Regions from separate parts of the Bacillus sp. AP8 genome, predicted to be linked through region 3. Evidence: riboswitches for the same ligand, from Rfam matches in the RefSeq annotation. Region 3 holds a riboswitch; each other region holds the start of a gene.

Region 1 (3,286 bases), on a different contig from region 3:
CAAATTCATCACATATATGCTTCTTATTGACTTGAAATCACCCATAAAAATGATTTTCGAAGGTGAAAAAGCACAAGAATTTAAACAGACTCTAAAGCCACTATTAAAAAATCAAGCAGCTATTTCAAATTAATTCTTACGAAAAATAAATCGGACAAGGGGAGATCTTTGTGATACGAACCATTTTAACGCTTATTGGAGCAATAGTTGTCATTGGGTTTATCGTAAACTGGCTATTCTAGGAATAAGTTCCAGTACCTTGGTCAGCCTCGAATAGCATAATCGAGTATAGACAGTTTACTCTTCCTCCTTCTATACGGATTGGCTTATGACCTAGAGGAGCTAAAGTGCTGGAGCTAAAATAAAATCGAAAAATCAAACAAACCTATATATAATGTCACCAGGGGCATTTGTTAAAATTCCATATGATAATCCCGCTAATCTTGAAAGTTTTTCGCAACCAGAAAGAGATATCTCTGACTTTACAATATCTTCAGATGAAAGACTAGTTGCATTTGATTCATTATCTAATCCCGAAACGAAAGGTACCTTTTACTATGATATATTTTTATTTGATAGAGATAAACAAGAAGAACTACAACTAACAGAGCATAAAAAAAGGGCATTTAACCCTGCTTTTTTGCAAGACAATTCAAAAGTGTACTACATCGTTGAAAATAGCTAGGAAAAAGATGGTAAGGACCAATTTGATTTATATTATTACGATTTAAAAATAAAAAGAGCCATCATTCTTACAAAAAATGAATAACGGAAAAAGGGCAATCTATGTCAAAAACGATTGAATCGTATTGACATCAGATTAACCCTTTTTAAGAATATACATAGGTATATAGTACAAACTGAGGCGTACTTAGTTTTATCATTGGACATTTTAACATCTATATTTATTGGTCATCGATATAATTGAATATCTTAGAATGAATCAAACTTACATGATATCATTCGAAAATGAAGCTTATGCCATTTTTTTTACTAGAACGCGAGATGCAGTCGTATATAAAGTGACTACTACAACAGAGCATAATATAAAACTTGGTAGCATATACGTTCCATTATATACAGCCGAGAAAGTTGCAATCGAGAAACCTTTTAAATCACTTGATGAGAAATAGATAATTCCAGTTGCAAAATGACATAAAAATCTTAAAAAGCTTCCAACAAAAACTCCCAAAATAATATTCGTAATAGCTTTTCCTCTGTGGCCATTTGCAAATCCTTCCGTAACTCCTTTTGCAAAAATTCCCGCTAATCCTACAACCGTAAATGCTAAGAAATAATCAATAAAGCCTTGAAGTGGATGGATAATATAAGTCATTCCTAACGCAACCTGTAGCAGTCCTAATAAAAAGCCTGTCAATAATCCACCTTTTAATCCCCATCGAAATGCCATTAAAAATACAGGAACCATTGCGATTGAAACGGAACCACCTTGCGGCCAAATTCTTGAAAATACAAAATTAGAGACCATATCCAATAACAAGGCTAGCGCTGCAAAAACAGCAATTTCCACTAAAAATAATGTTTTCTTATTCATTTTTTCCTCCTCTTCCATTGAGGAGTTAAAGATTGAGAGTTATATGTTCCTCATGTTTTTACTTTGTAAAACGTAAAAAAACAATGAGGGTGTAAATGGATCCCACATTGCTTTATCCATAATCACATCCCTACGCTAGCATTAACTAACAGGTTCATAGGGTCAGAACTCCAACGTTCACTCTCAGCCATTAGCTCCCCTTGTGGTAATTTATTCTTTTCAGTAATAATAATGTACATCTAATTCCACAATTTTTCAACTACCTTTTGATATAAATAGTCATGTCAGAAACCTATACTATATACTAACTTCTACTATAATATAGAAAAATAAATAAAAAAAAACAGAATAAAAAGAATATAACCCTACTAAAAAAAGGAAAAAACATAAATGTGTAGAATTAATAAATGATGATGTATTAGTAAAATAACTAAACTTATGTCAATCTTTTAACAAAACATTTTTTCCCTATAACAACCTTACATATGCTATATTTAGAAAATTTAAACATTTTGCCGTTATTTCATTTTAAATAATGGAGGTGGACACTGCTAATATGAGCAAGGAAAGAAATCCTATTATTCATTTGTTAAACATGCGGGAAGAAGAAATTCTAGTTTCATGGAAGCAAAAAATTAACAGAAGCCACAATCATCATAGAAAAAACAAAGTGTTCAAACATCTTCACTTATTATTTCAATTGTACAAAAACATTTTAGAGCATCCCAATGTCGATCACTCTTTAAAGATTAAAGCGCTTTCTAAAAAAGTTGCCAATGGAAGATTTGAAGATGGAGAAGAACTAAAAGAATTTCTAGAAGATATTTCTATCATAAGGTTAAATTTATTTGCACTTATTAGTCAATGTGATGAAAGCATTGATAATAAATCCATGGCAAAGGAAAAAGTTAATTATTTACTGGATTTGTTCTTATATAATACCATTACCATTTTTATCGAATTAACAAATGAACTAAAAGATAAAGAGAATGAGAAGATATCTGAGACCCATCGAGAAAGATTAACTATGTTGGGTCAAATCACATCTAGCTTCGTCCATGAATTTCGAAACCCTCTAACATCGATTAAAGGATTTATCCAACTTCTAAAAGCCGAAAATTCTGATTTGAAATATTTGGATATCATAGCTAATGAACTAGAGCAGCTAAACTCAAGGATTTCCCAATTCTTACTTTTATCGAGAAAAGAACAAATTGATATAAACCCAGTTATTTTTTCTTTAAATCAGTTAATTGAAGAAGTGATTACTTTTCTCTACCCAAGTATTGTCGATACGAATGTTAAGGTGGACACCTTTTTAGAAGAGGACATTTTTATACTTGGCTATCTAGACGAAATTCGTCAAGTATTATTGAACATCATATTAAATGCGTTAGATGTAATCGCACATGTTAAAAATCCTACAATCGTTGTATCAACCTCTAAAAAAGACAGGAATTTTATTGAACTAACTATATCAAACAACGGTCCTCAAATAAAAGATGATTTATTGAAGGATATTTTCAAACCATTTACGACAACAAAGAAGAATGGCACTGGATTAGGTCTTTTTGTGTGTAAAGAAATCATTGAAAAGCATCGAGGAGCGCTATCATGTATTTCAACAGCAAAAATCACGGCCTTTACGATTTCACTTCCAATCACAGTGCCGGCAACTTTGTTAACTGAATAACATAACCATATATGTAAATATATAATCGGAATTTTTCA
Region 2 (3,286 bases), on a different contig from region 3:
AACGCTAGAGCTCCTCCCATTGATTGCCCCAAAATATAAATATTTTCACATGTTTGCTTCAATTGAAAATAGCCCTTTTCTAGCTCGTTGAACCAATCTTCATGAGTACATTTTTCTAAATCTAAATAATGTGTACCATGTCCCTTTAATCTAGGGGCAAGTACTGTATAGCCATATTGCGCCAAGCTTTCTCCCACATATTGTACACTTTGTGGAGTACCCATGAAGCCATGTGAAATGAGAACACCTATCTCATTACCCGGATGAAAAAATGGCTCTGCTCCCTTTATTACATCAAAGTTTTCTCTCATATCGCTCATCCCCTTACCATTTAAATTTAGCTCCTCTTGATTTTCTGTAATTCATTATGAATAGCGCTCCAAGACCGTTTTGAATAAAAAATAGGAATAGACTGTTCATTCGCTCTTTTTTTAATATTGGTTGATAAATTATGGTTGATATAGTCTGTTAAAACTAAAATTAAATCAATATTAGAAGGTATTTCCTTTCGAACCATCTGAGTTTTTCTTCCATTTATATGAATGATTTCTGTAAAACCTTCATTGCACAAATTTTCAGTTATTTTACCTAAATAATCTCCACCTACAACTAATAAAGATTGCATGATTATGAGTTCTCCTTTTCAAAGACTGTTAGATATTTTCTAGTTGCCTATTCAAAGTAAGATATCATGTTATAATTCCATATTAATCATATAATTCATATAAATCAAGTATGAATTAAAATAAAAAATTTTTAGAATCCATATATATATATATGTGCTTCATTTATAATCGCACATTGAAGCTTCGGATATGTCGATTATTAGGATGATATGGAAGCCGCTTTTCAAAGTCAAATGGGCTCTACAATAAAATCAATTTCTTATGTAATGATACTTGTTGTCATTATGACCGTACTTGCTGTTAGCTTAATCTTATACCTTATCATTAAAACAATGATTATTAAACACAAAAGAGAATTGGGTATTTTAAAAGCGCTTGGTTACACTACTTTCCAACTCATAACACAAATCACCTTGAGCTTTTTACCTGTTGTCATCGTGGGAGTTTTATAGGAGGAGTTTTTGGTACTCTATTTTCTAATTCCATTCCTTCCATCCTATTCTCTGAAATGGGCATATTTAATTCAGTCTTCTCAGTCAATATTCCGTTCATGATTGCCTTATGTATTGGTATTATAGTATTGGTATTATAGTATTGGCTTAAATTGTATCTATGTTGGTCACTGGACGAATTAAGCATATTTCAGCTCACAATTTGATTACTGAATAATCTATTTAAAGCTTTAGATACAAGGATTACTCTACTTCTAAAGCTTTTATTTATTCATCTTATAAACTTCTATGCAGAAACTCGCATTTCTAACTATAGCCTAATACTCAATAAATACCATTTAATTTCCAAAATCTACTTGCACATCTTCCAAATACATGCTATTTTAATTAATAACTCGAAACAACCATATATTTACACTAGGGGATCCCTTGATAAGGGCTGAGAATAAAGTAGTTTACTTGCAAACCCTCAAAACCTGAACAGGTTCGTACCTGCGTAGGGAAGTGCTTAAGGCTTTTTTGGACTTATTTAAGGACTAATTCGCACAACCACTTTCCTACTTATTTGGAAGTGGTTTTTTATTATGAAATGAATAGGAGCAAGCATTATGAAATTAATTGCCATAACCGATGACAAGCATTCTGTACATGAACTATCATCAATCATTTTACAAATAAAAGATCGAATTGACTTTATACACATTCGAGAAAAATCCAAAACGACTAAGCAACTTCTTAAGTTATTAGAGCTTTTAATAATGGGAAACCTCCCAAAAGAAAAAATCGTCATGAATAATAGATTAGATGTTTCCTTACTAATGGATATTCCAAATATTCATTTACCTTCATATGGACTACCAGTCAAAAAAGTAAAGCAAAAATGTCCTCATTTCACTGTAGGGCAATCTGTTCATACTTTCAAAGAAGCCACAGAAGCTGAAGCAGATGGTGCTGACTATGTTTTATATGGTCATTGCTTTGAAACAAAGAGCAAACAAGGGAAAACTCCTAATGGATTAGAAACTCTTCGTCAAATAAAAGAGAATCTATCCATTCCCGTTTTTGCTATTGGTGGTATTACACCAGAACGCATACATCAATTACAGCGTATTCGAGCGAACGGAATAGCTGTCATGTCAGGAATTTTTTCAGCATCAAGTCCAACAGATTCCACTAGTCTTTATTATAAAAAGTGTAAAGACAACATATAAGAGATAATGAATTTTGGAATTTTTGTAATTAGCATAAAGTCCCTTATACATTAACAGTCTGAAAGAATTCTATTTTTCAGTCAAGCATTATATAATCCGCATCATTCTACAGCAACTTATCCGATAAAAGATTTGCTAGAAGCTTTTCAAGAAACTTTCTCTGATAAAAGGAGGTGAAATGATGTATATCACTCTAAATGGAAAAATAGCAGAATTACCTCAAGAAGTACTCTCAGTCCAACATCTATTACAGCATTATCAACTAGAAAATCGAATTGTCATTGTAGAGTTAAATAAAGAAATTGTAACCAAAGAAGCCTATGATTCTGTCACGCTTAACGAACGTGATACTGTAGAAATTGTTCATTTTGTAGGAGGAGGATGATTATATGTTAAAAATAGCCCATCATTCATTTCAATCAAGACTTTTACTTGGCACAGGTAAATATCCATCATTTGAAATTCAAAAAGAAGCAGTTGCCGTATCTGGTGCTGAAATTTTAACATTCGCCGTGCGAAGAATGAAAATCTTTGAAGAAAGTCAGCCCAATTTTTTGGAACACTTAGATTTGACTAAATACAAATTATTGCCTAACACTGCCGGAGCAAAGACCGCTGAAGAAGCAGTAAGAATAGCTAAATTAGCTAAAGCTTCTGGTTTATGCGATATGATAAAAGTAGAAGTAATCGGCTGTGATCGCTCCCTTTTACCTGATCCTATAGAAACGTTAAAAGCATCAGAAATGCTACTAGAAGAAGGTTTTATAGTTCTTCCCTATACATCGGATGATGTTGTCTTAGCGAAGCGACTTGAACAACTTGGAGTACATGCTATTATGCCTGGTGCCTCCCCAATAGGTTCGGGTAAAGGTCTAATGAATCCATTAAATTTACAATTCATCATTGAACAATCTTCTGTTCCAGTCATTGTTGATGCTGGTATCGGTTCACCTAAAGATGCTGCATTCGCTATGGAATTAGGAGCCGATGGGGTCTT
Region 3 (3,286 bases):
TGGATATCTCAATTAAAGAAGGTGACACGGTACCTGGTTTGAATGATTGGGTTGTATATGAAACACCAGGTCATGCGGAAAGTCATATATCATTATATAGAGAAAGTGACGGTGCGTTTATTGGAGGAGATTTACTATTACAAAAGGTATCTCCAAATCCATTAATAGAGCCTCCTATGAAAGAAGGAGACGATCGTCCCAAATCACAATTATTATTAAATCATTCTTTGAATAGATTATTAGAAATGCCAATCCAAACAGTATTTGCAGGGCACGGTGATGAAATTCATCAGCCTAATGATCTAATACATAAGCGCTTGGCTGCTCAACATGAAAGGGCAATGAAGGTGAGAGAGTTATTGAAACAAGAACCGGCTACTGTTTTACAAATCTGTATGAAGCTATTTCCAGGTATATACCAAAAGCAAATTGGGTTAACATTGTCAGAAACATTAGCTCAATTTGATTATTTACTTGATTTAGATGAAATTAGAGGAGAAGAAACAAAGAATGGAATTGTATATTCTGTTAAGTGAAAGTTTTGCAAAAATTAATTACCACAAATGATGTTAGTATGATAGAATGATGTCAAGTTTAATAGAGCAACATTGATAGGGGAGCTTGCACGAGCAGGCTGAGAGTAAGCAAAATGTAGCTTTGACCCTTTAACCTGATTTGGATAATGCCAACGTAGGGAATTTTTATATTAGTATCTAAAAGATGCGATATACCCTATTGGTATATCGTTTTTTGTTTTTGCTGTTTTCTATAAAGTATAGTTTTACCAGTATTAAAGATCGATTCGAGCGTAAGGAATGAGTCTCTTTTGGAAGCAGTGGGGTAGGAGAGGACCAGCTGTGTTATGGATAAGGGAGGATGCTCGCCGATGCTTCGTGTAAAGCGAGTTTTCTAGAGTGAAAATCTATTCCACCTATACTCACCACTTGTTGGGTAAAAGGTGGTAATCGAGACTTGTCGATGGGGAGTATCGAGTAACAAAGCTTAGAAGTAAATAAATTTTTGGGGGGCTTGCACAAGCAGGCTGAGAGTAAGTGAAATGTAACTTTGACCCTTTAACCTGATTTGGGTAATGCCAACGTAGGGAATTGTATTTGGTTATTCTTATGCGATATACCCATTTGGTGTATCGCATTTTCTTTTTTAGAAAATAAAAATTTTTATCGAATGGAGGAGACTAGAATGTTTGAATCAATCCTGGAAAAAGTGAGAGAAACAACCCCTTTAGTACATAATATTACCAACTATGTAACAGTAAATGATGTAGCTAATGTAATATTGGCCTGTGGTGGTTCTCCAATTATGGCGGATGATGTAGCTGAGGTAGAGGATATTACCAGCATTTGTAATAGCTTGGTAATTAATGTTGGTACATTAAATGAAAGAACGGTTCAATCTATGATTTTAGCAGGAAAAAAAGCAAATGAACTTGGGCATCCAGTTATTCTTGATCCTGTAGGAGCAGGGGCATCAAAGCTTCGAACTGCGACTGTATTTAAATTGTTGGAAGAAGTACGCTTTTCTGTTATTCGCGGTAATATTTCTGAAATGAAAACAGTATTTGAAGGAAGCGGTACAACAATGGGAGTCGATGCATCTGCAACAGATAAAGTAACAACTGAAACACTCGAGGAAGCCATTTTATTTGCTCAACAATTGAGTGAGAAAACAGGAGCAGTGATTGCTATCACTGGTGAAATTGATTTAATAGCAACCAACTCGAAGACGAATATAGTCCATAATGGTCATCCTATGATGTCAAAAATTACAGGAAGTGGATGTATGCTTACAGCCATTATTGGTGCATATTGTGGAGCGAATCCCGATCGTTTATTAGAAAGTACCACAGCGGCTGTTTGTGCCATTGGATTAAGTGGTGAGCTTGCCTATCACAAAATGCTTCAATCTGATGGGGGAACGTCCACATTTAGAATGCATTTAATTGACTATATGAGTAAGATGAATTCTACAAAGTTGAGTGAGGGGATAAAAATTGAAAGTAGATAAATCTTCATTGCTACTTTATGCTGTTACAGATCGACATTGGGTGAAGGAAAGCTCTTTAGTACAACAAGTTGAAGCAGCTCTTAAGGGAGGCATTACCTTTTTGCAACTACGTGAAAAAAATCTGTCCAATGAAGCTTTTTTAGAAGAAGCTTTACAAATTAAGCAGTTAACGGATAAATATGACATTCCTTTTGTTATCAATGATAATGTTGATGTTGCACTTGCTTGTGATGCGGATGGTGTTCATATAGGTCAAGACGATTTACCTGTAAATATAGTTAGAGAAAAAATAGGACCTAATAAAATTTTAGGTGTATCTGCTCATACAGTTGAAGAAGCAAAAAGAGCTGAGGATAATGGAGCAGATTATTTAGGAGTAGGTGCTGTTTTTAACACGGCAACCAAGCTTGATGCCAACACTGTATCCTTTCAAACATTAAAAGATATTTGTGAAAGAGCTACGATCCCTATAGTAGCAATAGGTGGTATTAATGAAGAAAATATGACGAAGTTAGGTGGAACTGGTATTGATGGTGTTGCTGTTGTTTCAGCTATTTTTGGAGCAGATGAAATAGATAAAGCTAGTCAACACTTGTTAGCTTTGTCAAAGCGAATGGTGAATGAATGAAAAAATATGCCATATTTGATCTTGATGGAACTTTAATAGATTCTATGAATGTATGGGACATGGCTGTATGTACCTTTTTGCGAAATAAAGGAATTATTATGCCAAATGAATTAATAACGGTATTAAATAAAAAAAGCTTTGAGCAAGGTGCAAACTACTTAATTCAACAGTTCACTTTAGATTTGACAACAGAAGAAGTAATGGCTGAAATTCATGATTTCATAATTCATCAATATATGAATGAAGTCCAGTTAAAACCTTTCGTCCTCGAATTTTTAGAGAATGTAGAAAATCAAAACATAAAGATGTGTATTGTTACTGCATCGGAAAAGAAATTGGCAGAATTAGTTCTAAAAAGATTAAAGGTTCTGGATTATTTTGATTTTATTCTTACATGCGGAGAAGTTGGTTATGGAAAAGATACACCCGATATTTTTTATTTAGCTGCTCAAAAATGGGAGGCTAATATCTCTGAAATTATGGTCTTTGAAGATTCGCTTCATGCTATCCAAACAACAAAAGCAGCGGGTTTCTATACCATAGCTGTTTACGATCGTTCAGCAGATAAGGATAACAAAATGATTCAACAATTAAGCGATAAATATATCAGTAGCTTTGAAGAATGGAGGGATG

Evidence for each region. A riboswitch is a leader RNA that binds a small molecule or an ion and turns the genes downstream of it on or off. The one in region 3 is predicted to bind thiamine pyrophosphate.
Region 1: it holds a riboswitch for thiamine pyrophosphate, as region 3 does, so the genes downstream of both, thiT (energy-coupled thiamine transporter ThiT) here and thiM (hydroxyethylthiazole kinase) in region 3, are expected to answer to the same signal.
Region 2: it holds a riboswitch for thiamine pyrophosphate, as region 3 does, so the genes downstream of both, BN349_RS19565 (thiamine phosphate synthase) here and thiM (hydroxyethylthiazole kinase) in region 3, are expected to answer to the same signal.

Annotation. Positions count from the first base shown of each region.
Region 1 is NZ_CAPG01000003.1:117,008-120,293, reverse strand. It holds gene BN349_RS00725 (hypothetical protein) at 1-133, shown strand, start outside; gene BN349_RS00720 (hypothetical protein) at 395-685, shown strand; gene thiT (energy-coupled thiamine transporter ThiT) at 977-1,555, opposite strand; TPP riboswitch at 1,666-1,766, opposite strand; gene BN349_RS00705 (ATP-binding protein) at 2,112-3,248, shown strand.
Region 2 is NZ_CAPG01000082.1:10,774-14,059, reverse strand. It holds gene BN349_RS19580 (alpha/beta hydrolase) at 1-311, opposite strand, end outside; gene BN349_RS19575 (DUF2325 domain-containing protein) at 338-625, opposite strand; gene BN349_RS19570 (FtsX-like permease family protein) at 836-1,078, shown strand; TPP riboswitch at 1,488-1,598, shown strand; gene BN349_RS19565 (thiamine phosphate synthase) at 1,687-2,289, shown strand; gene thiS (sulfur carrier protein ThiS) at 2,471-2,674, shown strand; gene BN349_RS19555 (thiazole synthase) at 2,679-3,286, shown strand, end outside.
Region 3 is NZ_CAPG01000036.1:134,237-137,522, reverse strand. It holds gene BN349_RS09890 (MBL fold metallo-hydrolase) at 1-536, shown strand, start outside; TPP riboswitch at 604-714, shown strand; TPP riboswitch at 1,012-1,122, shown strand; gene thiM (hydroxyethylthiazole kinase) at 1,201-2,025, shown strand; gene thiE (thiamine phosphate synthase) at 2,012-2,653, shown strand; gene BN349_RS09875 (HAD family hydrolase) at 2,650-3,286, shown strand, end outside.